3 regions of the Spirillospora sp. NPDC048824 genome follow, and region 2 is predicted to be linked to each of the others. Evidence: riboswitches for the same ligand, from Rfam matches in the RefSeq annotation. Region 2 holds a riboswitch; each other region holds the start of a gene.

Region 1 (3,265 bases), on a different contig from region 2:
GTCGCCTGGCGGCCGTCGCGTGCCTGACGCTGACGGTCTCCCTCGCGTCTCCCCCGGTCGTGGCGCACGCCGAGCCCGAGCCGACCAGGGCGCAGGTCCAGAAGAAGCTCGACAAGCTGGCCGAGGAGATGGACCAGAAGGTCGAGAAGTTCAACCAGCTCAACGAGAAGCTCAAGATCGCCAAGAAGAAGTACAAGGTCGCGAGCAAGTCGAGCAAGCGGGAGCAGGCCGCCTTCGAGGAGCAGCGCGCCAAGATCGCCCAGATGGCGGCCGCCGCGTACAAGAACGGTGACACGGCCAACGTCACCGGCTTCGTCGGCACCGGCGACCCGCAGGCGATCCTGGACCAGGCGGCCGTCTTCTCGCATCTGTCGCACGAGCGCAGCTCCCAGCTGACCCAGTTCCTCGCGACCGCCCAGCGGCTCCGCCGCGAGGAGGCGCAGGCCAAGGCCTCCTACGACGATGTGAAGGCCAAGAGCACGGAGCTGAAGGAGCAGAAGAAGAAGCTCGACAAGGAGGTCGCCAAGCAGAAGGCCCTGCTGCGGCGGCTCGGCGGCGGGACCTCGTCCGGCGGCTCGGGCAGCGTCGGCGGCACCTACAACGGCCCGGCCAGCGGCTCGGCCCGCGTGGCGCTCAACTTCGCCTACGCCCAGCTCGGCAAGCCGTACTCCTACGGCGCCACCGGCCCGAACTCCTACGACTGCTCCGGCCTGACGATGAAGGCGTGGGCCGCGGCGGGCGTGAACATCACCCGCACCACCAACACCCAGTACGCCGCCACCAAGCGGGTGTCCAAGAGCAACCTGCAGCCCGGCGACCTGGTGTTCTTCAGCGGCCTCGGGCACATGGGCATGTACGTGGGCGGCGGCAAGATGATCCACGCGCCGCGCACCGGCAAGAACGTCGAGGTCGTGAGCATCACCTCGGGCTACTACCTGAGCAACTACTACGGCGCCGGGCGCCCCTGACGCCCCGCACCGGAGCGCCCGCGATGGGCGTGACGGAGCCCTTTGTGACAGCGGACCAGGCTTGACCTGGTCCGTTGTTGATTTTGGGGGGGTTTGCCATCTGTTGGGGCTTTGGTACGTTGTCACCACTCACGGCGCCCTCCAGACGCCGTGGCCCCGAGGCGCCCACCAGGCGCAACGGCCCCCGCGCGGCACATCCAGCTGCCGCGTGACTGCGGCGCGAGCCACGTGCCGCTCCCCCCGGCGGCACGATCCACGCGTCGCCCCCCGGTACCCGACGGGTACCGCAGACGGTCTCCCAGCAGACCCGGCCGGCCCGGCCCACCGTGCGCACGCCCGCAGCGTGCATGGCGCTGAGAGCGCTGCCACGGCGGATCCCGCGGATCAGGCCCAGGACGGTCCCCGCAAACGGGCCGCCGTCCGCACACACAACATCAGGCGCCGCTCTTTCGCACGCGGGAGACAGGTCCCGCGCACGGGCCCCATCACGCCCCCAGGATCGCAGCGGCAGCGCCGAATCCGCCGACGAGCGGAACCGGGGACCCATATCCGCCGGAGTCCAGGGACCGTCCCTGGACGGGCATTCCGGCACCCGGGGTGAATCGGTGCGTCTCTCACCGCCGAACGGTGGGAGCCCGCCGTAGGGCCACTTCCACGCCCGAACCCGTCAGCTAACCCGGTAGGCGTCTGGAAGAAGAAGGAGAGAAACCCGCAGCGTTACCTGGGCGTGGCCGCCCGAGTGCGGCCACGCCCGGCTTTCCCTTCCTTCCGCACGGGCGCCCCCGCCCGGCGGAACCCCCATCCGAACCGGCGTGCCCGCCCCCGGGCCGCCACCGCCGAGTCCGCGGTTCACCGTGCCCAGACGCACGGGAGCGCGGAGCCGGGGACCCACTGTGTCCTTTCGGGGTGAATCGGCCTGCCCAGCGGGCCGTAGGGCGGCTTCCACGCCCGAACCCGTCAGCTAACCCGGTAGGCGGCATGGAAGTCAGGAGATCCCCCATGCCAGGCGCGCATCGCAAGAAGATTCCGGGCAAGCACCGCAAGCCCAGTACCTTGGCCATCACCTGGCGGACGGCCGGCGGCGTGATCGTCGGCGCCGCCGTTCTCGGCACCGCCGCGGCCACCGCGCAGGCGTCGGTCCTGCCGTTCGCCTCCGTTCCCACCCACGCCGCCGCGGCCGGCCCGGCCGCCGGCGGGGACGCGGGCAAGTCCACACCCGGTTCCAAGTCCTCGTCCAAGGACAGGTCCGGCTCCAAGGACGAGAACCGGAGTAAGTCCAAGGACGGTGGCAAGGAGGGCGAGCCCACCGGAAAGGGCCGACCGCAGTCCGGCGCCCCCAAGAAGCCGTCAGAGGATTCGCGGCCCACCGCCGGCGAGGCCATCGAGCTCGCCAGGGCGCAGGTCGGCATCGCGGAGGACGGCAGCGGCAAGACCAAGTTCAACACGTGGTACGTGGAATCCGCCCGCGCCAAGGAGACCGTCGCGCGCGACGGCGGCTCCGTCCAGGCGTACGACGACGCCGCCTGGTGCGACATGTTCGTCTCATGGATCGGCGAGCAGATCGGCCTCAGCGACCAGTTCGGCAGCGACGCCTGGACCATCGCCCACGCCGAGTGGTTCCGGGACCAGGGGCGCTGGGGCACCGAGCCCAAGCCCGGCGCGATCGTCTTCTACGCCTGGAACGGCGGCAAGGACATCGGCGACATCGTCCACGTCGGCATGGTGACCAAGAAGATCGACGACGGCACCATCGAGGCGGTCGAGGGCAACACCGACAACGCCGTCCGGGTCAGGGAACGCTCGACCGGCACCGTCGTCGGCTACGGCTACCCCGAGTACAGGTCCTGACGTCCCCTCCTCCCCCGCCGGCTGCATAGGATCACGCGCATGGAGGACGGTCCCGGGCAGGCCGGAAACGGCGGCCCCGTCACGCGCCGCAGGGCACTCGCCCTGGGCGCCGGCGGGGCCGCCGTGCTGCTGGGCGCCGGCGCGGGGCTCCTCGGCACACGTTCCGGCGACGACGGAGCGCCGGACGCCCAGGCGACGCCGCCCCCCAACGCCGCGCAGGCCGCCGGAGCGTTCAGCCCCGCGGACGCCGCCGCCGTCCTCGCCAACCGCGCGCGGGCGGTGAAGGACGGAAACCCGGCGGCCTTCCTCGCGACGGTGGCCTCCGCCCCCGCCGCGTTCCAGGACGCCCAGTCCCGCTTGTACGCCAACCTCCGCAAGCTCCCCCTGGACGGCTGGGAGGAACGTGCCATCGGCACCCAGTCGATGGACGACGAGCAGGGGGTCGCGGT
Region 2 (3,265 bases):
ATCACGCGGCGGCGCGGGGTGGAGCGGGCGCTGGCCGAGACCCGGCGGCAGATGCTGAAGCAGCAGGAGCGGATGGCGCAGGAGCGGCGGGTGGCGGTGACGCTGCGCCGCGCGATCCTGCCGGACGACGACGAGGCGGAGCGGCTGCCCGGCCTGGTCACCTCGATCCGGAGCCTGGCTGCGGAGAGCACCGCCCGCATCGGCGGGGACTGGTACGCGACCCGCGTGCTGCCGGACGGGCGGGCGTTGTACGCCATCGGAGACGCGGCCGGGCACGGGCTGCCCGCGGCAGCGGCGATGGCGCGCAGCCGCAACGGGCTGCTGGGCCTCGCGTGCACGGGGGAGCCGGCGGGACGGCTGGTGGGGTGGCTGAACGAGCTGGTCGGCACCATGGATCCGCCGGCGACGGGGACGGCCGTCGTCGGCCATTTCGACCCGGCGCGCCGCGTCGTGGAGTGGACGTGCGCGGGACATCCGCCGCCGATCCTGATCCGGGACGGGTGGGCGGCGCCGCTGGAGGTCGTCCGTGACCCGATGCTCGGCGCGATGCCAGGCTGGGAGTACACGACGATGACCACCCGCCTCGAGCGCGGCGACATGCTCTTCCTCTACACCGACGGCCTCGTGGAGCGCAGGGACGCGGATCTGGACGAGCGGATCGCCCGCCTCACCGCCATTCTGCGGGACACCTCGACGCGGCCGGGGCTGGTGCTGGACGAGGTCCTGGCGCGGATGGAGCATGACCGGGCGGCGGACGACACCACGCTCTTCGCGTTGCGCGTGGAGTGACGAGAACCATGTTTGACCTGCGAAGAGCTCACCGTGTGACTTAGAACTCACCTGAGCGGGGGGCAGACGGCCGGCACAGGGCGGAACGCCGTGTGCCGGCCGTCGCCGTACGCGGGTTCTTTACCTTGTGCCCGGTGGGCCGGAGCCCCGTGGGGAAAGGGCCTGAGGGCCGGTCGCCGAGTGATCGGGAAGACATCCGGCGCTGACGCTGTTGGTGGTGTCTTGGAAGGCCTTTGAGCAGGCAAGACGGAGTTTTGTCGGTGATTTGCTTTCCTTGAGAAGGTTGATACCTTCTATCCGAATCCCGCAGCGCGTCCCATGCGTTGCCACCGGCCGCCCCATGCGCGGCCGAGGATCGCGGAGCGGAACCCGCACGCGATGCGCGCCACAGATGCGCGCCACCTCATCGAGATCCAATCGCTGAGATCAATCCGAAAATCCAGCACCGCATCCCGCTGTGCGAGGCCGAGTCCGTCCCGGTCCACTCGACCGGAACGGAGCCGGGGACCCAGGTTCCAGGGGTGAATCGGCGCGCCGCAGAGTCGCGCCGTAGGGCTACTTCCATGCCCGAATCCGTCAGCTAACCCGGTAGGCGTCATGGGAGACAAGGAGATTCCCCGCATGACCGGTCGCTTCGATCGACTTTCCCTGAACAACATCACCGCCACCCTGAACAGCTTCACGGCCGAGGACAAGGCCGTCAGCGTCGCCGTCAGCGCGGTGCTCGCGGGAGCCGTCGGGCTCGCGATGTTCAACCCCCTCACCGGCGACGCCGTCGCCGAGACTCCGGCCCAGGCGGCCGCCGAGAAGGGCACGGTCTCGTCGAGCGAGTCCGCTGAGCGCTCCGCCGCCGACTACCTCGAGGCGGGCTACAAGGTGCCGCCGCGCGCGGTCAAGGCCTCCGAGGTGCTCGAGCTGGCCGAGGAGCAGGTCGGCATCAGCGAAGGCCAGGGCGGCCAGACCAAGTTCCACGACTGGTACGTGTCGACCCCGCACGCCAAGGCCACCGCCCAGCGCGACGGCGGCTTCTCCGTCGACGCCTACAACGGCGCGCAGTGGTGCAACATGTTCGTCTCGTGGCTCGGAGCCCAGACCGGCGTCAAGAACATGGGCTGGGACGCCTACACCGTCCAGCACGCCTCCTGGTTCGAGGACACCGGCCGCTGGGGCAAGAAGGCCAAGCCCGGCTCGGTCGTGTTCTTCGACTGGGACAAGAGCTCCAGCATCGGTGCCATCGACCACGTCGGCATCGTCGTCAAGGACAACGGCGACGGCACCGTCAGCACCATCGAGGGCAACACCGAGAACGCGGTGCAGAAGAAGGTCCGCGACAAGTCCACGGTCGTCGGGTACGGCTACCCCGACTACGCGGCCTGATCCATCCCGCGATCCACGATCGGCGCGCTCGCGCCTCCGTGATCAGAAGGCGCCCGGCATCCCCGCCGGGCGCCTTCTGGCGTTCCCGGGTGATCTGCCCTCATGTCTGCGTCGAAGGCGGGTAATACCAACCGTTGACAGGCTTTGATCGCCCTTGGACCTTGGCGCGGTGTTCTTGGAAAGGAACCCTGCACGCGTCCGATCGGCGCATGGAAGGGAGCACCTGAGCAGAAGGCCGGATCGGACGCCACTGCCGGAGGCCTGGGGGGCGTCTCCCGGAACTCCAAGCCGTGGAGGGGGAAGCCCATGCGCCCGGATGTGAGTGTAGTGGTGATCGCCTACAACGACGCGCGGAGGCTGCCGCGTGCGGCCGCCTCGTCGCTGGGGCAGTCGCTGGGGTCGGTCGAGACGGTCATCGTCGACGACGCGAGCACCGACGGCACCGCGGAGGTCGCCGACCGGTTCGCCGCCGCGCAGCCGGGGCGGGTCAGGTCCGTCCACCTGCCGTCGAACTCCGGGGGGTGCGGCCGCCCGCGCAACGCCGGCATCGAGGCCTCCACAGGCCGGTACGTGATGTTCCTCGACAGCGACGACCTCCTGGACCGGCACGCCTGCCTCAACCTGCTGGGCGCGGCCGAGGACACCGGCGCCGACATCGTGTCCGGCCGGTGCGACCGGGTCTTCCTGGACCGGCCGCAGGACGCGAAGGCACGCGTCCGCCCCTGGTACCCCTGGCTTTACGAGCGACGCGCGGTGTACGGGTCGCTGAGCGAGAACCCCGATCTCCTCTACGACACGCTGTCGACCAACAAGGCGTACCGCCGGGGCTTCCTGGACGAGCAGGGACTGCGGTTCGTCGAGGAGCTGTACTACGAGGACCTGCTGTTCACCGCCGAGGCGTACCTGGCCGCCGGCCGTACCGCGCTGATCCCGCACCGGGTCTACAACTGGCTGGTCCGGGAGCCGGCGGCGGCGCCGTCCATCTCCAACAGGCGCGCCGAGCTGGCCAACTTCGCCGACCGGCTGGAGATCCACCGGCGCATCGACATGCTGTTCGCGCTGCGCGGCGCCCACGACCTGCGGCGTGCCAAGGACGTCA
Region 3 (3,265 bases), on a different contig from region 2:
TCAGCGGCAGCGGGCGCGGGTCGTCCGGGTCGGCGATGGTGTCGCCGATCATGATGTCGGGGATGCCGGCGATCGCGATGATGTCGCCGGGCCCCGCCTCCTGCGCGGGCTTGCGGGTGAGCGCGTCGGTCATCAGCAGCTCGGTGATCTTCACCCGCTCGATGCTGCCGTCGTGCCGGCACCAGGCGACCTGCTGGCCCTTCTTGATCGTCCCGGCGTGCACCCGGCACAGCGCGATGCGGCCGAGGTAACTGGAGGCGTCCAGGTTGGTGACGTGCGCCCGCAGCGGGACGTCCGGGTCGAAGGACGGCGCCGGGATCGTCTCGGTGATGACCTTGAACAGCGGCTCCAGGTCGTCGCTGCCGGGCATGGCGCCGTCGGCGGGCTTGTCCAGCGACGCCCGCCCGGCGCGGCCCGACGCGTACACGATCGGGAAGTCGATCTGCTCCTCGTCGGCGTCGAGGTCCATGAACAGCTCGTACGTCTCGTCCACGACCTCGTCGATGCGGGCGTCGGGACGGTCGGTCTTGTTCACGACCAGGATCACCGGCAGCCGCGCGGCGAGCGCCTTGCGCAGCACGAACCGCGTCTGCGGGAGCGGGCCCTCGCTGGCGTCCACCAGCAGGACGACGCCGTCCACCATGGACAGCCCGCGCTCCACCTCACCGCCGAAGTCCGCGTGCCCCGGGGTGTCGATGATGTTGATCGTCAGCCCGTTGTGCCGCACGGCGGTGTTCTTGGCGAGAATGGTGATCCCCTTCTCGCGCTCCAGATCGTCGGAGTCCATCACGCGGTCGTCGACGGTCTGGTTCTCCCGGAAGGCCCCGGACTGCCAGAGCATGGCGTCGACCAGCGTCGTCTTTCCGTGGTCGACGTGGGCGACGATCGCGACGTTCCGGAGGTCATCGCGCGTGGTGATGGGCATGCGGGGCTCGCCTTGGGGTGAGAGTTCGGGATCCGCCGCAGAACACGGCATCGGCCATTCTACTTGCCCGTGCCCGCAACCCGTTCGGCGAAGGCCTCCCCACCGGTCACAGGGACCCCGATTCGCCAACTTTGCTCGTTCTTTGTAATCTTTCCGAGATCCGGTCGTCCGAGGCCCCCTCTCCCCGGGGCTGCGACCGGAGCGCCGAATCTCCCGCGAACGGGAGAGCCGGGGACCCAGGTCCCTGGGGTGAATCGACACACGTCGTAGGGCGACTCCTGGCCCGAACCCGTCAGCTAACCCGGTAGGCGCGCGAGGAGAGGAGAACACCGGCTTGGCACCGGCCCCCCGACGGTGGCGGCGCGTCACGCCCGCCGCCACGGCCACGATGCTCCTGATCGGCCTCGGCGCCACCGCGCCCGTCGCCGCCCACGCCACGTCGCCGTTCCAGCTCGCCGCCGCGACCTCCCCGACCCCCACTCCGACGACGGAGGAGGGGCTGCGCAAAAGCCTCGACGCGCTGAACGAAGAGGCCGAGATCCTCACCGAGAAGTACAACAAGACCCGCGTCGACCTGGGCAAGGCCAAGAAGGCCGAGCAGGCCGCCGCCAAGGAGGCCGCGGCGTTGCGCGCCCAGGCCACCCCCGCCCGCGAGCGGCTCGGACGGATGGCGGCCGCGAACTACATGACCGGCGCCCCCGACGTGATCTTCGGTGCCGACGGCTCGGCCGAAGGGCTGGCCGAACGCGCCTACCTGACCCAGAGCCAGATCACCACCGTCCAGGCGCTGCAGAAGCAGATCGAGCAGGCCGAGACCGCGCAGCGCACCGCCGAGGCGAAGAAGGCGCAGGTCGAGAAGGCCGCCGCGGACGCCGAGAAGGCCCGCGAAGCGGCCAGGCAGAAGGTCGCCGAGGTCACGAAGCGGCTGGACAAGCTGACCACCACCCGGGTCAGCGACCCCCGCAGCGGCCTGCGCGCGACCGTGAAGGGATCGGGTGCGCCGGCCGACATGGCCCGCAAGGCGCTCACCAAACTCGGCTCGCCGTACGTGTGGGCCGCCGCCAGGCCGAACAGCTTCGACTGCTCAGGGCTCGTCGTCTGGGCGTACGCCCAGATCGGCAAGCGCGGGCTGCCGCACTACACCGGCGCCCTGTACGGACTCGGTTCCAAGGTCCCCCGGAACCAGCTCCGCTCCGGCGACCTGGTCTACTTCGGCGGCAGCCTCCACCACATGGGCATCTACCTCAGCGACGGCAAGTACCTGCACGCCCCGCAGACCGGTGATGTGGTGAAGATCTCCAAGATGTCCGACCGCTCCGACTACGCCGGCGCGAATCGCATCTCCTGAGAACGTCGGGGGCTTCCCGCGGCGCGGCGGGAAGCCCTCGTCCTTTTTTTGCAGTGCCCTTGGCGGTCGGGCCCTGGAGGGCCCTCCCTTCGGCGGGCACTGCGTGCGATCGCTGCATCGCTCCGGCTCGCCTTGCGGCTCGCTGCGCGATCAGGTTTCTTGCTTCGCTCGAAGCCTGCCTTCGGACGCGATCGCGACGGTTTGGGTCGTCGCGGGGTCGGGGTGGGGGCCGGGGTCGTCCGCCCCTTCGGACGGCGGGCGTCTTGCTTCTGCGGCGGGCCGTCTCAGGTGAGGCCCTGGTGGGCGAGGGCGTCGATTACGGGGAGGTCGCCGGGGAGCCAGGCGACGTCGTACAGCTCGTCCGGGGACAGCCAGCGGAGCGCCAGGTGTTCCAGGGCCTGCGGTTCGCCCTCGGTGATCTGCGCCGTCCACACCCGGAGCACGGCCTGCCCGCTGAGCCGCCAGTCGCCGCCGATCCGGTCTTTCAACCGGATCTTGATGGCGAGCTCCTCGTGGCACTCGCGCACCAGCGCGTCCTCGTCCGTCTCGCCCGGGTCGACCTTCCCGCCGGGCAGCTCCCAGCCGCCCGCCATGTGCGGCGGCTCGGCACGCTGGGCGCTCAGCAACCGCCCGTCGGAAATGATCGCCGCCCCGACCACCACGAGATCGTTCGCCACCGGCTCCTCTTCCCTGTCGTCCCCATCGGCGTCAGACGGCGCTTCCGGCCCGTCCGGTCTCCCGGATGGACTCGACCTGGCGTGTCGCGTCACGGACGATCTCCTCCAGGTGGCCGCCGTGCGCGCCGCGCCAGTAGAGCTGACCGCAGTCGGCGCAGCGGCCGTAGACGTCGTAGCTGCGGCGCGTGCCCAGCTCAAGGTCGCCTTCGATCTCCTGCTTGTCGACCGGGACGAGTTCACCGTTGCAGGCGGTGCAGCGCGTCCACGGGCGGAGCACGGGCGCGAACCGGTCCAGGAGGTCGCGGAGCTGGTCGT

What was found. A riboswitch is a leader RNA that binds a small molecule or an ion and turns the genes downstream of it on or off. The one in region 2 is predicted to bind cyclic di-AMP.
Region 1: it holds a riboswitch for cyclic di-AMP, as region 2 does, so the genes downstream of both, ACGFIS_RS08510 (CHAP domain-containing protein) here and ACGFIS_RS33900 (CHAP domain-containing protein) in region 2, are expected to answer to the same signal.
Region 3: it holds a riboswitch for cyclic di-AMP, as region 2 does, so the genes downstream of both, ACGFIS_RS04840 (NlpC/P60 family protein) here and ACGFIS_RS33900 (CHAP domain-containing protein) in region 2, are expected to answer to the same signal.

What each region holds. Positions count from the first base shown of each region.
Region 1 is NZ_JBICUS010000003.1:451,462-454,726, forward strand. It holds gene ACGFIS_RS08505 (NlpC/P60 family protein) at 1-968, shown strand, start outside; cyclic di-AMP (ydaO/yuaA leader) riboswitch at 1,470-1,669, shown strand; cyclic di-AMP (ydaO/yuaA leader) riboswitch at 1,793-1,959, shown strand; gene ACGFIS_RS08510 (CHAP domain-containing protein) at 1,968-2,816, shown strand; gene ACGFIS_RS08515 (hypothetical protein) at 2,856-3,265, shown strand, end outside.
Region 2 is NZ_JBICUS010000026.1:10,457-13,721, reverse strand. It holds gene ACGFIS_RS33905 (SpoIIE family protein phosphatase) at 1-789, shown strand, start outside; cyclic di-AMP (ydaO/yuaA leader) riboswitch at 1,243-1,400, shown strand; gene ACGFIS_RS33900 (CHAP domain-containing protein) at 1,411-2,166, shown strand; gene ACGFIS_RS33895 (CDP-glycerol glycerophosphotransferase family protein) at 2,485-3,265, shown strand, end outside.
Region 3 is NZ_JBICUS010000002.1:291,299-294,563, forward strand. It holds gene typA (translational GTPase TypA) at 1-925, opposite strand, end outside; cyclic di-AMP (ydaO/yuaA leader) riboswitch at 1,118-1,252, shown strand; gene ACGFIS_RS04840 (NlpC/P60 family protein) at 1,260-2,273, shown strand; gene ACGFIS_RS04845 ((deoxy)nucleoside triphosphate pyrophosphohydrolase) at 2,558-2,950, opposite strand; gene ACGFIS_RS04850 (Mut7-C RNAse domain-containing protein) at 2,982-3,265, opposite strand, start outside.